One region of the Caballeronia sp. ATUFL_F2_KS9A genome, then DNA from elsewhere that is predicted to be linked to it. Evidence: riboswitches for the same ligand, from Rfam matches in the RefSeq annotation. Region 1 holds a riboswitch; the other holds the start of a gene.

The links. A riboswitch is a leader RNA that binds a small molecule or an ion and turns the genes downstream of it on or off. The one in region 1 is predicted to bind thiamine pyrophosphate.
Region 2: it holds a riboswitch for thiamine pyrophosphate, as region 1 does, so the genes downstream of both, thiC (phosphomethylpyrimidine synthase ThiC) here and NCS67_RS11625 (FAD-dependent oxidoreductase) in region 1, are expected to answer to the same signal.

The regions. Positions count from the first base shown of each region.
Region 1 covers NZ_JALQEK010000016.1:21,871-30,198, reverse strand. The annotation lists gene NCS67_RS11630 (ABC transporter ATP-binding protein/permease) at 1-1,584, opposite strand, end outside; TPP riboswitch at 1,816-1,940, shown strand; gene NCS67_RS11625 (FAD-dependent oxidoreductase) at 2,128-3,270, shown strand; gene thiS (sulfur carrier protein ThiS) at 3,287-3,484, shown strand; gene NCS67_RS11615 (thiazole synthase) at 3,508-4,314, shown strand; gene thiE (thiamine phosphate synthase) at 4,311-5,384, shown strand; gene NCS67_RS11605 (ABC transporter ATP-binding protein) at 5,482-6,297, shown strand; gene mlaE (lipid asymmetry maintenance ABC transporter permease subunit MlaE) at 6,294-7,061, shown strand; gene mlaD (outer membrane lipid asymmetry maintenance protein MlaD) at 7,155-7,751, shown strand; gene NCS67_RS11590 (MlaA family lipoprotein) at 7,762-8,328, shown strand, end outside.
Region 2 covers NZ_JALQEK010000002.1:408,187-416,514, forward strand. The annotation lists gene NCS67_RS04150 (DMT family transporter) at 1-29, opposite strand, end outside; gene NCS67_RS04155 (L-lactate permease) at 149-1,750, opposite strand; gene NCS67_RS31880 (hypothetical protein) at 1,998-2,126, opposite strand; gene NCS67_RS04160 (hypothetical protein) at 2,387-2,911, opposite strand; gene NCS67_RS04165 (YMGG-like glycine zipper-containing protein) at 3,117-3,296, opposite strand; gene thiC (phosphomethylpyrimidine synthase ThiC) at 3,537-5,468, opposite strand; TPP riboswitch at 5,598-5,738, opposite strand; gene NCS67_RS04175 (EamA family transporter) at 5,959-6,900, shown strand; gene NCS67_RS04180 (DUF4397 domain-containing protein) at 7,251-8,033, shown strand; gene NCS67_RS04185 (dihydrofolate reductase family protein) at 8,093-8,328, opposite strand, start outside.

The DNA.
Region 1 (8,328 bases):
TTCGTCGAGGAACACGAAGTCCGGCTTGTGCAACAGCACGCGCGCGGCAGCAAGCCGTTGCTGCTCGCCCGGCGACAGACTCCGCGCCCAATGCGCGCTTTCCTCCAGCCGATCCGCATACGCCTCGAGATTGCACAGACGCAGCGCGTCGCGCGACTCTTCATCACTGAACGTTCCACCCGCCGACGGATACGAAAGCGCCGCGCGCAACGTGCCGATCGGCAGATAACTCATCTGCGGGACGAACATCATCTTCGCGTCGACGGGCGCGTCGATCGTGCCGTCGCCGAACGGCCAAAGACCCGCGAGCGCGCGCATCAACGTGCTCTTGCCCGAGCCCGATGGACCGACGACCAGCCAGCGCGAACCCGGCTCGATCGACACGTTCGCCACGCGCGAAAGCGGCGTGCCGTTGGGCAGCGCGAGCATGAGCCCGTTCGTCGTGAGCGACGGCGTGCTCGTGTAGTGCAGGTTGATGCCGCCGCGCTCCGTCGCTGGCGACGTTTCTTCGCGGATATGCGTCGAGCGCATCACGCGCTTGAATTCGCGCAGACGATTCACGGTCGCGCGCCATTCGACCAACGTCGAATAACTGTTGATGAACCACGAAAACGAATCGCTGACCGTGCCGAACGCCGATGAAATCTGCATCAGCACGCCGAACGAAAACGCGCCCGCGAAGTAGCGCGGCGCGGCGACCATGATCGGGAAAATGATCGCGATCTGCCCGTAGAACGACAGCACGAAGGTCATGCGCTTCGTGTACTTCATGATCATCCACCAGTTGTCGCGAATGCGCTGGAAGATGGTCTTTGCGTTCGCCGTTTCGGTCGCGATGCCGTCATAAAACGCAATCTGTTCGGCGTTCTCGCGCACGCGGATCAGGCCGAAACGGAAATCGGCCTCGACCTTCTGCTGCTGATAGTTGATCGACACGAGCGGATGCCCGACCTTCTGGATGATCAGCGAGCCGAGAATCGCGTAGAGCGCGGCGGCCCAGACCATGTAGCCCGGAATCGTGAACGGCGTGCCGCCGAGCGAGAAGGTCAGCGCGCCCGCGATGGTCCAGAGAATCGTGATGAAAGTGACGAGCGTGACGAGCGTCGAAAGCAGATCGAGCGAGAGCGAAAGCGTGGTGGTGGCGAAGGATTGCAGGTCGTCGGAAATACGCTGGTCGGGGTTGTCGGCGAGGCGGTCGCGCTCGATGCGGTAGAACGCCTTGTCACCGAGCCATTGTTCCAGAAAGCGGTTGGTGAGCCATTGACGCCAGCGAAACGCGAGCATCTGCCGCAGATATCGCCCGTACACCGCGAGCAGGATGTACGCGAACGCGAGGCCCGTGAAGATCAGCAGCAGATGCGGAAAGTCCTTGACGTTCTTGTTCTGCAGCGCGTTGTAGAAGTCGGCGTTCCAGCTGTTGAGCCGGACGTTGATCCACACAACGGTCATGTTGATCGCGATGATCGCGACGAGAAGGCCCCACGCGAAGCCGCGCTCCTCCGACACCCAGTAGGGCTTGATGAGGCTCCACGCCGAGACTTCGTCGGCCTTCTGCTGCGTGCTTTCGGTATGGGTGTTGGTCATGAGCTTCCTGCTGATGCGCCTCGTGGCGCCCGATTGTTACGTCCGCGGCCGGGCCGCGCGCGGCGTTTTCCGGCTCCGCAGATTGTTCCGGGGTTCGCTTAACGCTCACTTAATTTCGGGCGATCGTCCTGCGAACCATGTTCGCGGCATTGTGCCAGAGTGCCGCCGCGCACGATAAAAGGCGGGGAATCCCGGTTTGCAGCGCCTTCGCCTTTCATGTTTTAATGACCCTCGACGAAACAGGGGTGCTTCGCGTGCATCGGCGGCCGGAACGGTCGGCAGCGCGGCGAGGCTGAGAGAGACCCTTTGCACCCGATCCGGGTAATACCGGCGAGGGAAGTTTCCGGAGACCGCGCGAGCCTCGCGCCATTCCTCCAGTCTCTTCCAGTCCTTTCTTCGCGCCCGGCGCGCTTCATGCGCTGCCGAGCCGGTCTCTCCCGCTGATTTCGTCCTCGTGATGTGGCGCCGCGCCAGCACGATCGGGATCGCGTCTTTCGTCTCCATCGTGCAGCGCAGCGTTACGCGTATGGAGACATCGAATTGATGAACAGAATCGATCAGGGCGCCGCGCGCCGGCCGGATTTCGCCGTCGTCGGCGGCGGGCTCGTCGGACGGCTCGTCGCCTGGCAACTCGCGGGCGCGGGTCACGACGTCGCGCTTTACGAACGCGGCGACGCCGCCGGCACGCAGTCGGCCGCGTGGGTCGCCGCCGCCATGCTCGCGCCGCTCGCGGAAGCGGCGAGCGCGGAGCCGCTCGTCGTCGGGCTGGGGGCGGCATCGCTCGAACGCTGGCCTGAACTCATCGCGCAATTGCCCGAGCCGGTTTTCTTTCAGCGCAACGGCACGCTCGTCGTCTGGCACGGCGCGGATCGCGCCGAAGCGCCGCTCTTCGAACGCCGTCTCAAGGCCAATTCGCCCGCCAATCTGCTCGACGGCGGCTTCGTCAAGCTCGCGGGCGCGCAAGTCGCGCAAGCCGAACCGGCGCTCGGAACGCGCTTCGCGCAGGGCTGGCTGCTGCCGAACGAAGGCCAACTCGACAACCGTCAGGCGCTTGGCGCGCTCGCCGCCGGACTTGCCGCGCGCGGCGTGCGTACGCACTGGAACACCGCCGTCGATGCGATGCCCGACGCGCGCTGGATCATCGATTGCCGAGGCCTCGGCGGCAAGCCCGCGTGGCCCGCGCTGCGCGGCATTCGCGGCGAAGTCGCGCGCGTGCACGCGCCGGGCATCGGGCTGACGCGGCCGGTGCGGCTCTTGCATCCGCGCTATCCGCTCTACATCGCGCCGAAGGAGAACGATCTCTACGTGATCGGCGCGACGGAAGTCGAGGGCGAGGACATGTCGCCCGTGAGCGTACGTTCGGCGCTCGAGCTGCTGAGCGCCGCGTTCGCGGTGCATCCGGGTTTCGGCGAGGCGCGCATCCTCGAACTGAACTCGCATTGCCGGCCGACCTTGCCGGATCACCGGCCGGCGATCGTCTGGGACGGGGCGCGGACCTTGCGCGTGAACGGCTTGTACCGGCACGGCTTCATGATCGCGCCCGAAGTCGCGGATGCCGCGTGCCGTCTCGCCGACGCGCTCGCTTCCGGCGATATCGCCGATGCCGAGGCCTTCTCCGATTTCCGCAGCGCCGCGCGCTGGCCCGAACTGCTGCACGGCGAGTTCGCGGTTGCGCCAGCGCTCTAGTCATCAGGAAACAACCATGAACATCCACATCAATCAGCGCGTCTTCGATTTGCCCGACGCCACCACCGTCACCGACGCGCTCGCCGCGTTCGGCGCGAAACCGCCGTTCGCGGTCGCGCTGAACGGCCAGTTCGTCGCGCGCGGCGAACACGCCACGAAAACGCTCGCCGCCGGCGACAAGCTCGACGTCGTGTCGCCCGTCGCGGGCGGCTGAACTCCGAACCGAAGGATCGAACCATGACCAATTCCACCGCCGACGTCCTCACGCTCTACGGCGAGACGTTTCCGAGCCGCGTGCTGCTCGGCACGTCGCGTTATCCGTCGCTGCAATCGCTTTCCGACTCCATCGACGCCGCTCGGCCGGGCATGGTCACGGTCGCGCTGCGCCGTCAGTCGGAGACTGGCGAAGCCGGCTTTTTCGATGTGCTCAAGCGCCACGGCGTCGCGCTTTTGCCGAACACGGCGGGCTGCCAGAGCGTAGACGAGGTGCTCACGACCGCGCACATGGCGCGCGAGGTGTTCGAGACGCCGTGGATCAAACTGGAATTGATCGGCGACGACTACACGCTGCAGCCCGATCCGATCGGCCTCGTCGAAGCGGCGGCCAAGCTGATCCGCGATGGCTTCAAGGTGCTGCCTTACTGCACGGAAGATCTCGTCATCGGCCGGCGTTTGCTCGATGCCGGCTGCGAAGCGCTGATGCCGTGGGGCGCGCCCATCGGCACGGGCAAGGGCGTGACGAATCCATACGGGCTGCGCACCTTGCGCGAGCGTCTGCCGGATGTGCCGCTGATCGTCGATGCCGGTCTCGGCGTGCCGTCGCATGCGTGTCAGGTGATGGAATGGGGCTTCGATGGCGTGCTGCTCAACACGGCCGTCTCGCAGGCAACCTTCCCGCCGCAGATGGCGCGCGCGTTCGCGCTCGGCGTCGAAGCGGGGCGCACCGCGTTCCTCGCGGGCCCCATGGCCGAGCGCGACAGCGCGCAGGCGAGCACGCCGGTCGTCGGCATGCCGTTCTGGCATCAGGACGGAGGCGCGGCATGAGCTTGTTGAATCGTGAAGTGTTCTGGCCGCCGGCGGACGAGCTGACTGAAGTCGCCGAGCGGATTCGCGCGCGTCTCGGCGAATGGCCGACGGCGGAAACGCGCTGGCGCATCTGCCTGACCGCGCCGGAATCGCCGCAGGCGAGCGACATCATCGTGTTCAACGAGCCGCACGATGTGGCCGCGAACGGCGCCGCGGCAATCCTCGAAGCGCATGGCGATCGCGTCACGCTGCGTCGTGGCGACGAGCGTTTCGCGCTCGAAGGCGAATGGTCGGATGATTGGCTTTCCGCGCTCGCCGCTTTCCTCGACTGCAACTTCGAGCCGCACGACGCGCTGACGCTCGCGCTCGCCTGGCGCGCGGGCGATGAGAACAAGGACGACGCGTGGCCCGTCGAATTCGCGACGTTTCCGCGCGTCGCCGATCTGCCCGCCGCGCCCGAAGGCGGATTCCCGGCGTGCCCCGATCGGCTCGGCCTGTATCCGGTGCTGCCGAGCGCCGACTGGGTCGAGCGCGTGCTCGATCTCGGCGTCCGCACGACGCAACTGCGCCGCAAAACCGCCGACGCCGCCGACTTGCAGCGCGAAATCTCGCGCTCGGTCGAAGCGGGACGTCGGCATGACGCACAGGTTTTCATCAACGATCATTGGCGCGAGGCGATTGCGGCGGGCGCGTACGGCGTGCACCTCGGACAGGAAGACGTGCAGACGGCCGACCTGAGCGCCATCGCGAAAGCCGGCGTGCGGCTCGGTCTGTCGACGCACGGCTATTACGAGATGTTGCGCGCGCTGCACTTCAAGCCGAGCTACCTTGCGCTCGGCGCCGTCTTCCCGACCACGACGAAAGTCATGCCGACCAAGCCACAAGGATTGGCGCGCCTGTCGCGCTACGTGCAACTGCTGTCGGGCCGGGTGCCGCTTGTCGCCATTGGTGGAATCGACGCCAAGGCGATGCCGGGCGTGCTGGAAACCGGCGTGCTCAGCGCGGCGGTCGTGCGCGCGGTCACCGAGGCACCGGACACAGCCGCGGCGGTTTTGTCACTGCAAAAAATGTTCGCAGGTCAACGGTGAAAAGTCCCAAAAGCAAGGGGATACACGCCTAGGCAAAGCACCGATTGCGCGCAGGCCCTATAATTCGGCCTCTTGCGCCAACGGAATCTCTTACCCAGTGCCTGCTTTCTCCGAGACTCTGCTAGAGCTACGCGACGTCGACTTCGGCTACGGCGACCGGCTCGTCCTGTCGAACCTGAACATGCGATTCACGCGTGGGCAGGTGGTCGCGGTCATGGGCGGCTCAGGCTGCGGCAAAACCACGACCTTGCGTCTGGTCGGCGGTCTCGTGAAGGCGAGTCGCGGCAAAGTCATGTTCGACGGACAGGACGTCGGCGCCCAGACGCGCGACGGTCTGTACGCGCTGCGCCGGAAGATGGGCATGCTGTTCCAGTTCGGCGCGTTGTTCACCGACCAGACGGTGTTCGAGAACGTCGCGTTCCCGCTGCGCGAACACACGGACCTTCCAGAAGCGCTGATCCGCGATCTCGTGCTGATGAAGCTGAACGCGGTCGGCCTGCGCGGCGCGCGCGATCTCGCGCCGTCGGAGATTTCGGGCGGCATGGCGCGCCGCGTGGCGCTCGCCCGCGCAATCGCGCTCGATCCCCAGTTGATGATGTACGACGAGCCGTTCGCCGGCCTCGATCCCATTTCGCTCGGCATCACGGCGCAGCTCATCCGCACGATCAACGACGCGCTCGGCGCAACGTCCATTCTCGTTACGCACGACGTACCGGAATCCTTCGCGATCGCGGACTACGTGTATTTCATCGCGAACGGCGGCATTCACGCCGAAGGCACGCCGGCGCAACTGCGCGCATCGCAGGATCCGACCGTGCGCCAGTTCATCGACGGCACGCCCGACGGCCCATTCAAGTTCCACTATGCGAGCACGCCGCTCGCCGCAGATTTCGGCATCGGAGGGCAGGCATGATCAGCGCGCTCGGACGCTGGGTGCTCGACGGTTTCGGCACCGCAGGCTACGCAACGCGCATGTTCCTGCGCCTCGTGGTCGAATTTTTTCCGCTGTTGCGCCGCCCGCGCCTCGTCACGAAACAGATCCACTTCGTCGGCAATTATTCGCTCGTCATCATCGCGGTGTCGGGTTTGTTCGTCGGCTTCGTGCTCGGCTTGCAGGGCTATTACACGCTGAGCCGCTACGGTTCGGAACAGGCGCTCGGGCTTCTGGTGGCGCTCTCGCTCGTGCGCGAGCTCGGGCCGGTCGTCACGGCGCTACTGTTCGCGGGGCGCGCGGGCACGTCGCTGACCGCCGAAATCGGCTTGATGAAAGCCGGCGAGCAACTCACCGCAATGGAAATGATGGCGGTCGATCCGCTCAAGGTGGTCGTCGCGCCGCGCATGTGGGCGGGCATCGTCGCTATGCCGGTGCTGGCGGCCATTTTCAGCGCGGTCGGCATCATCGGCGGCTATGTCGTCGGCGTGATGCTGATCGGCGTCGATCCGGGCGCGTTCTGGTCGCAGATGCAAGGCGGCGTGGACGTGTGGCGCGATGTCGGGAACGGCGTCATCAAGAGCATCGTGTTCGGCTTCGCGGTGACGTTCATCGCGTTGTTCCAGGGCTACGAAGCACGGCCAACGCCCGAAGGCGTGTCGCGCGCGACGACGAAAACCGTCGTATATGCGTCGCTCGCCGTGCTCGGGCTCGATTTCCTGCTCACCGCACTGATGTTCAGCTAATGAACCAAGCGCAGGCGCCGCACGAGGCGCAGGCGTTGTGAAGGGCACAGACCGTCACGCGCCATCTGCGAAAAGATTCTCTTTGGGAAGACGATGAAAAAGACTGCTCTCGACTTTTGGGTCGGCCTCTTCGTGGTGCTCGGTTTCGTGGCGCTGCTCTTTCTCGCGCTGAAGGCGGGCAACATGAGCTCCCTGTCGTTCCAGCAAACCTACGCGGTGAAACTGAAGTTCGACAACATCGGCGGACTGAAGGCGCGCGCGCCCGTGAAGAGCGCGGGCGTGACGGTCGGGCGCGTCGGCAGCATCGGCTTCGATGCGAACACGTATCAGGCCGTGGTCACGATCGATATCGACAAGCAGTATCAGTTTCCGAAGGATTCGTCCGCGAAGATCCTGACTTCCGGCTTGCTCGGCGAGCAATACATCGGCCTCGAGCCGGGCGGCGACGATCAGATGCTCAAGAACGGCGACACCATCACGATGACGCAATCGGCCGTGGTGCTCGAAAACCTGATCGGCCAGTTCCTCTACAACAAGGCGGCGGATTCGGGCGCCTCGAAATCGTCGGGGGCGCCGGCTGTGCCCGAGCCCGCACCCGCGCCGGCTTTCCCGGGCGCGGCGAGCGCGATGGGCGCATCGGGTGCGGCGGGCGCGGCAGGTGCGAGCGCCGCATCGGGCGCCGCTCAATAAGGAGAAGAACATGCAGGCGATTGGGATGCGGCGCGCAATCATGGTGGCGGGCGTCGTTGCGCTCACCGGTTGCGCGACGGTGACGACGCCGACCAAAGGGGACCCATTCGAGAGCTATAACCGGACGATGTTCACGATCAACGACACTGTTGATCAGTACGCGGTGAAGCCGGTGGCGAAGGGTTACGTGTGGCTCGTACCGGAGCCGGTGCGCAACAGCGTGACCAACTTCTTCTCGAATATCGGCGACGTCTACATCGCCGCGAACAATCTGGCGCAACTGAGAATTGCGGACGGCGTGTCGGACATCATGCGCGTCGCGATCAACACGCTGTTCGGCGTCGGCGGCCTGTTCGACGTCGCGACCATCGCGCGGCTGCCGAAGCATTCCGGCGATTTCGGGCTGACGCTCGGCCACTATGGCGTGCCGTCCGGTCCGTACGTGGTGCTGCCGCTGCTCGGGCCGAGCACGGTGCGAGATTCCGCCGGACTCGTGGTCGACTATTTCGGCAATCCGCTCACCTACGTGAGCCCGGATTCGGTGAGCTGGGCGCTCTATGGCGTGAACCTCGTCAAC
Region 2 (8,328 bases), on a different contig from region 1:
ATCAGTTGCAGCAGATTGGCGGGTGACATGGCGGGCGGACTTCGCAAGGCTCATCGAAAGTCCGCGCATGTTAGCACCGCGTTCGTCTCAGAAATGGTCCGCCGGACGAAAGCGCAAGAAGCGGGAGAAACAGGGGAAGCGCGAAAGCTCAATGCGGCGGGATCATCCACGTCAGCACGTTTTGCTGCAGCCACACGAGCACGCCGAGCAGGATCGTCAGCAAGATCGAATGCTTGAACGTGCGCGCGAACACGAGGCCTTCCTTGCCTTTGAGCTCGGTGGTCGCGACGCCGGTCGAGATGTTTTGCGGCGAGATCATCTTGCCCATCACGCCGCCCGACGAATTGGTCGCCGCCATCAGCACCGGATTGAGGTTGAGCTGGTTCGCCGCGACGACCTGCAGATTGCCGAAGAGCGCGTTGCCCGACGTGTCGCTGCCGGAGAGGAACACCGCGACCCACCCGAGGAACGCGGACACGAGCGGGAAGAACGGCCCGACCGACGCCACGCCCAGACCGAGCGTGTAGTTCATGCCCGAGTAGTTCATCAGATACGCGAGGCCGACGATCGTCGCGACCGTCAGAATGGCGATGCGCGTCTGCACCCACGTATCGCCGATCGCCGCGACGTATTCGCGCGCGGGCAGCTTCACCATCAACGCGGTGATGATCGACGCGACCAGGATCGCCGTGCCCGTCGCGAGTGGCTGGAAGTCCCAGATCGCGCCGTAAGGCTGCTTGTAGAGCGTGATGTAGACCGCCTTGTCGAGGCCCGGCCACGCGATTTTCACGTCGCCGATCATGAAGATCTTGAGCACCGTCCACACGATCACGACCACCGAGACCACGATCCACGGCACCCAGCCCTGGCCGCCCGGAATCGCCGAACGCGTCGCGCCGGCGCGCTCGACGTTCACCGCGAAGCGCTCGTCCGCGACGGGCTTCCACACGCGCAGGAACGCGATCGTCACGATCAGCGAGACGAGCGACGAAAGCACGTCGGTGAGCGCATAGCTGATGTAGTTCGACGTCACGAACTGCGTCAATGCGAACACGCCGCCCGAGACGAGCAGCACGGGCCAGATACGCATCATGTTGCGAAAGCCCGCGTAGATACCGATCACATAGAAGGGCAGAAAGAGCGCGAAGAACGGCAACTGGCGACCGACCATTTTGGCGAGCGCATCGGTGGGCAGGTGCGTGACTGCGCCGAGCACGGTGATCGGCACGCCGAGCGCGCCGAACGCGACCGGCGCCGTGTTGAAGATCAACGTGAAGGTCAGCGCTTCGAGCGTCGGGAAGCCGAGCAGGATCAAGAGCGAACTCGTGATTGCGATCGGCGTGCCGAAGCCCGAAATCCCTTCGAGCAGCGCGCCGAACGAGAAGCCGATCACGACGAGCACGATGCGCCGGTCGTTCGGCAGGTTATCGACCATCCACATGCGAAATGCTTCGAAGCGCCCCGAGCGTTGCGCGACGTTGTAGAGCAGGATCGCGGCGAAGACGATCCACATGACGGGCCACAGCGCGAACACGGCGCCGGCCGCGACCGAATCGAGCGCGAGCCCGACCGGAAAATGCCAGCCCGCGATGGCGATGACGAGCGCAAGGACCAGCCCCGCGAGCGACGCCTGCCACGCGGGACGGCGCGCCCAGCCGAGCAGCACGAGCACGAGGATGATCGGCAGCGCGGCGACGATGAAGGATGCGAACAGGGAATTGGCGATCGGGGTGAGTAGCTGGTGGAACATCGGGTCTCCTTCGTTCTGTCATGAACCGAAGCGGCGCCAACGCGAAGCCGCGATGCGCGTGGAGTTCGATGTCCGGCCGCCGGCTTAAGCAACCGCATAACGCGCACACTAAGAATAGGGCGCGAAGGGCATGCGTCAAGGCGTGAATGCCCGTCCATTCCGGCCACGGCGTGGCGCGCAGAGGTGAATGGACGTGAAGGGACGCGCCGCTTGCGGGCGCGTCATCGATGCGGACGGACGAGCGCGATCAGCCCTCGGCGACGGCGCTCGGCGCGCTCTCGTCGCGACCGGCCGATGGCGTCTGGCGGAAGACCCACACGGTCAGAAGGCCGAGCGAGGCGAAAATCCACAGCAGGAAAAACACGAAGGCCATCATGTCCGATCCCCCGATACGGAAAAGTGCGCGGAACAACGGTTATCGCCGTTGCGACTCGATGCAGGGAAGCTATGTAGCCAAAACCGTGCCAATCATCTGGCGAATAGTGGCGAAGCCTTGTCGGATAAGGAAAGTGCGCCGGCGCACGATGAAGCGCGTCGTGCGCGCGAGCCCGTGTCGAAAGGAAAATGTTGCAGCAGTGTTACGCGGCAAGGCGACAAACGGCTTTTTGTCTCACCTGGCGTATCGCGGCGCGTCGATCAGTGTCCGCGGCCGCCGCCTCCGCCGCCATGCCAACTGCCGCCGCCGCCGTGCCAGCCGCCGCCCCCATGCCACCCGCCGCCGCCGTGCCATCCGCCACCGTGGTAGCCGCCGCGATAGCCATGTCCCCAGCAGCATCCGCTGCCGCCCCAGTAGCCGAAGCTGAACGAAACCGCCGGATAACCGTAGCCGTAGCCGTAGTACGCCGGATAGCCGTAGTACGGGTAAGCCGCATACGGCGGGTAATACGGATAGGGATACGTCCGGTAGTAGTCGGAGTACGACGAGCCGACGGCGTATTCGTACTGTGGCGGCAAGGTCGCGGATGACGTCGGCGTGGCCGCCGTGCCGGACGCGGGCAACGCGAATTCCCGCTGCGTGTAGGTCGCGCCGACGACAGGCGCGGGCGGATAAGCTGGATAAGCCGGATAACCGTAAGGGTAATAACATCCGCCGAGAAGAAGCCCGGCGGCGAGCGCTGCGGCGGCCGTCCTGGGTCTGGACATGCTGCGGGCGGAAATCATGGCACTGCTCCTTGCGTTACGGCTTGCGGGACGTGGGATCGAATGAAATTGGCCCCTTAAGAAGCAGCTTAGTCGAACGACAACCGGGAGGCGCGCCGCGTGATGTGAAAAAGCATTGCGGCGCGCCTTTATGTAACAGAAATGAAACAGCGGGTCGTTGATGGCGGCGAAACGCTTCCGTTGCGTCGTTCAGACGATGTTCGCGCTACTTCCCGACCTGATTGCCGATAATCCCGCCGACCGCCGCGCCGCCGAGCGTCGAAAGCGCGCTGCCGCCGATCACCGCGCCGCCCGCCGCACCGACGCCGGCGCCGATAGCCGTATCCCGTTGACGCGTGGTCATGTCGCCGCAAGCGGTCAGTCCTCCCAGAAACCCAACGATCATTGCAGCGGCGCCGATCTGTTTGATGATTTTCATGTCGACTCTCCAATTCGAAGATGAGATGAATCGGCTGCGGCTCGGCCGCATTTGCGCCGGTTCACGCACTCGACCAGCAGAAAAGATGCCCGAATCGTCGGATGAACCGCTCATTCAGGCCCGACAAGGCTTTGCGCCCGGCGCACACATAAAAAACGGCCTGCCGCACGCGCTGTGCGACAGGCCGTTGTCAGCGAGTCAGAAGCTTCAGGTCGGCTGATAGATTTCCGAGCCCTTTTTCACGAACTCGATCGCCTTCGTCTCCATGCCCTTGGCGAGCGCCTCGCTTTCGCTGACACCTTGCTTCGCCGCGAAATCGCGCACGTCCTGCGTGATCTTCATCGAGCAGAAGTGCGGGCCGCACATCGAGCAGAAATGCGCGACCTTCGCGGAATCCTTCGGCAGCGTTTCGTCGTGGAATTCGCGCGCCTTGTCCGGATCGAGACCGAGATTGAACTGGTCTTCCCAGCGGAATTCGAAGCGTGCCTTCGACAGCGCGTTGTCCCGCACCTGCGCGCCCGGATGACCCTTCGCGAGATCGGCCGCGTGCGCCGCGAGCTTGTACGTGATGATGCCTTCCTTCACGTCGTCCTTGTTCGGCAGCCCCAGGTGTTCCTTGGGCGTGACGTAGCAGAGCATCGCGGTGCCGAACCAGCCGATCATCGCAGCGCCGATGCCCGACGTGATGTGGTCGTAACCCGGCGCGATGTCGGTCGTCAGCGGCCCGAGCGTGTAGAAGGGCGCTTCGTCGCACCATTCCAGTTGCAGGTCCACGTTTTCCTTGATGAGCTGCATCGGAACGTGGCCGGGGCCTTCGATCATCACCTGCACGTCGTGCTTCCACGCGATCTGCGTCAGTTCGCCGAGCGTCTTCAGTTCGCCGAGCTGGGCTTCGTCATTGGCGTCGTAGATCGAGCCGGGGCGCAGGCCGTCGCCGAGGGAGAACGAGACATCGTATTGCTTCATGATTTCGCAGATGTCTTCGAAGTGCTCGTAAATGAAGCTTTCCTTGTGATGCGCGAGGCACCACTTCGCCATGATCGAGCCGCCGCGCGACACGATGCCCGTCATGCGGTTCGCGGTCAGCGGCACGTATTGCAGGCGCACGCCGGCGTGAATCGTGAAGTAATCGACGCCTTGCTCCGCCTGCTCGATGAGCGTGTCGCGGAAGATTTCCCACGTCAGGTCTTCGGCCTTGCCGTTCACCTTTTCGAGCGCCTGATAGATCGGCACCGTGCCGATCGGCACCGGCGAATTGCGGATGATCCACTCGCGCGTTTCGTGGATGTGCTTGCCGGTCGACAGATCCATGACCGTGTCGCCGCCCCAGCGAATTGCCCACGTCATCTTGTCGACTTCCTCGCCGATCGACGACGTGACCGCCGAATTGCCGATGTTCGCGTTGATCTTCACGAGGAAGTTGCGGCCGATAATCATCGGCTCGCTTTCCGGGTGATTGATGTTCGCGGGGATGATCGCGCGGCCGCGCGCCACTTCCTCGCGCACGAATTCAGGCGTGATTTCCTTCGCCGCGTCCTTGCCGAACGCCGCCGCGCCGAAGGCTTGTCCGGCGTGCTGGCGGCCCATCATCTTCGCGAGCTTTTCGCCGTTGGGGCCGCTCGTGCGCAGGCTTTCGAGATACTCCGCGCGACGCTGGTTCTCGCGAATCGCGATGTACTCCATCTCCGGCGTGATGATGCCTTGGCGCGCGTAGTGCATCTGCGAGACGTTCTTGCCGGCGAGCGCGCGGCGCGGATGACGGTGCAAACCCGGAAAGCGCAGTTCGGCCGTTTTCGGATCGGCGGCGCGCTCGCGGCCGAACTCGCTCGACAGGCCGCTCAGTTCCTCGGTGTCGCCGCGCTTTTCGATCCACGCGCCGCGCAGCGCGGGCAGACCGCTGCGAATGTCGATCTGCGCGTCGGGATCGGTGTACGGGCCCGACGTGTCGTACACGTAGACGGGCGGATTCTTCTCGCCGCCGAAGCCGTCGGGCGTGTCGGATTGCGTGATCTCGCGCATCGGCACGCGGATGTCGGGCGTCGAACCTTCGACATAGACCTTGCGCGAGTTCGGCAGCGGCGCGATGGCGGCGGCATCGACGACGGCGTTTTCCGAGAGGAACTTCGGGTTGGCATTCATGTGCTTGATCTCCTAAGGGACGATTTTTTTCAGCACGAGCGATGTCGTAGCTCGTGGTGACTCAGGAGCTAAACAGGGAGGAACGAGATGGAAAGGTACGGGTTCGGTTGAAGTGGCGTGGACTGCGGCCTATGGAACCCGAACGCTTCCCTGCGCTGGCATTATCCAGATCAGGTTCAAAGGGTATTTCTCACCCACGCCACACGAAGCGCTTCGTCGATGAAACCGCACGAAACCGCGATGTGCAACGCAGGACCCCCGCGTTAGCAGCCGACACGTTACACCGCGGCGTGGCGTCTTGGCAACCATCCCGAAAATGAGCCGATGGATGCGAGCGCTTACTGCATAATGTCGGGCGCCGCGGATTTCCGGGTTTTCCCGAAGGTCGCGCGGTCCTTCCTCGCGCCATTCCCCTTTGCTTTACGCCATGTCGTTCTGTCTGGTTTTGCCCGTTTTTCTCCGGCGCGCAGCCGTCGCCGCGGAGTGATGCATGTCCGCTCTGCCTCCGCCGCGCCTGCCGTTCAGCTTCCCTGACCGTTTTCCGTTTCGCGCGCCGCGCTCTTTCAAGGGGCAGGTCGCGCTTGCGCTGACGGTCGTCTATCTCGTTTGGGGATCGACGTATCTCTGCATCCATCTCGCGCTCGAATCTTTTCCGCCGTTGATGCTCGGCGGGCTGCGCAATCTGTTCGCGGGCATCGGGCTATTCTTGATCGCGGTGCATCGCAAGTCGGTGTGGCCCAGCGCGCGGGAAGTGCGCAACGCGGCGATCGTCGGCACGTTGCTGGAAGGTCTGTCGAGCGGGATGATGGCTTACGGCATGCGGACCGTGGGGACCGGCACGGCCGCCGTGATGGTCGCGACGGTGCCGCTTTTCGCGACGATCTTCACCGCGCTCAGCGGACGCGGCGTCGCGAAAGGCGAGTGGTTCGCGGTGGCGCTGGGTCTGCTCGGGATCGTGCTGCTGAATCACGGCGATCCCTCGCCGAGTTCGACGGTCGGCACGCTGGCGATTCTGTGCGCCGCGATCTTCTGGGCGGGCGGCGCGCATCTGGCGACGCGCCTGCCGCAGCCTTCCGATCTGCTGATGTCGACGGCGCTGCAGATCGGTTTGGGCGGATTGATCGCGACGGCGATCGCGTTCGCATCGGGCGAGCGGTTGGCGAGCGTCGGCGTCGGCGCGGGGTTCTCGTTTTTGTATCTCGTCGTGATCGGTTCGATGGCCGCTTATGTCGCGTATAACTTTCTGATACGCAATACGAGCACGATCGTCGCGACGAGTTGTCTTTATGTGAATCCGGTGGTGGCGGTTGGTTTGGGCGCGCTGCTGCTCGGGGAAATCGTCACGCAATGGACCTTGATTGCGACCGTTGTGATTCTGCTTTCCGTTGGGCTTTCGTTCTGGTTTGATCAGCGGCGGCGGGGACTTCTCTGAACGCACCATCCTTGTAAAAACCGCTTCTCGTCACGCGGCGACGCTGCATTGATCGATGCAGCGCCGCGCGGGGTCTTCGCGCATCCCGAGCAATTCCTCTAATGAATCCGAAACCCTTTCCAGACGGGCCTCAGCGGCCGATACACGCCATCGTCGCACCGTCTCGGGGCATGCTCATTGCTCAACGCATGCGCCACTTCGACGGCAAATCTGATCGATCGAAATGGCAAGAGGGAAACCCGAATCGGGCCCGGCGAGCGAGCGCGCAAAGTCCTGCGGATGCCTAATCGTCCGGACCCGGATGACGATGTGGCCGATCAAATCAAATCAAAACAAAGGAAGGTGAAACCATGAAGCTCATCCGTACCGCTGCCGCGCTTGCCGCCGTCGCCGCTTTGCTCTCCGCTTGCGGCGGAAGCTCCGATGACGTCGGCAAGGAAATCGGCGTCACTCAGCCGCAAGTCCATTTCATCCACGCGATCCCGAGCGGCCCGAACGTCGACTTCTACGACAACGGCAAGATCCTGCAGCCGAATCTCGCGTACAAGGCGGTGACGAACTTCGCGAACATCGACACGGGCCAGCACAACTTTTCCTACGCCGCCGTCAACACGACGACGCAACTCGCCACCGACACGACCATCTCGAACGCGGCGAAAGGGCACGAATACACGGTGATCGCGCTGCCGGACGCGGGCTTCGTGCCGTCGATCGCGGTGATCGACGATCCGTTCGACAAGGGCCTGCTATCGAGCAGCGCACGCGTGCGCGCGTTCAACGCATCGACGAACGCGCCGAACCTCGACATCTATCTCGTCGCGCCGGGCACGAACATCTCGACCGTCAGCCCGACGATGGCGGGCGTGGCCTACAAGAACGCCGTACCGGCGACGACGCAAGACTCGATCTACGTCTCCGGCGGCACGTATCAACTGATCGCGACGCTGCCGGGCTCGAAGACGCCGGTCTATAAATCGGCGTCGTTCGATCTCGTCAACAACGCGGACTGGCTCGTGACGACGCTGCCTTCGGGAAATGCAGCCACGCAACTCGTGCCCGAGAAGATTCGCGTGCTCGTCGCGCAGGGCGGCAACACGCAGCAGCCGGCGCTCGAACTGCCCGACACGCAATAAGGCATGAACCGCACAGCCCGGCCGGAAGAATCGGCCGGGCTTTTTCGTATCGCGCGCAGCTACTTCGCAAGGACGATGTGCGTGGCCCGCTCCGTCGGAACGTGCTCGACCGTCCGATATCCCAAAGCGCGCAAATCCAGACCGTCGAAGAGCGATTCCCCTTGCCCGAGCGCCACCGGCGCGAAAGCGAGGTGGATTTCATCCACATGGCCGGCCTGAATGTATTGCTTGACCGTGGCCGCTCCGCCGCCGATCTTGATGTCCTTCGCGCCGGCCGCTTCGCGTGCCTTTTGCA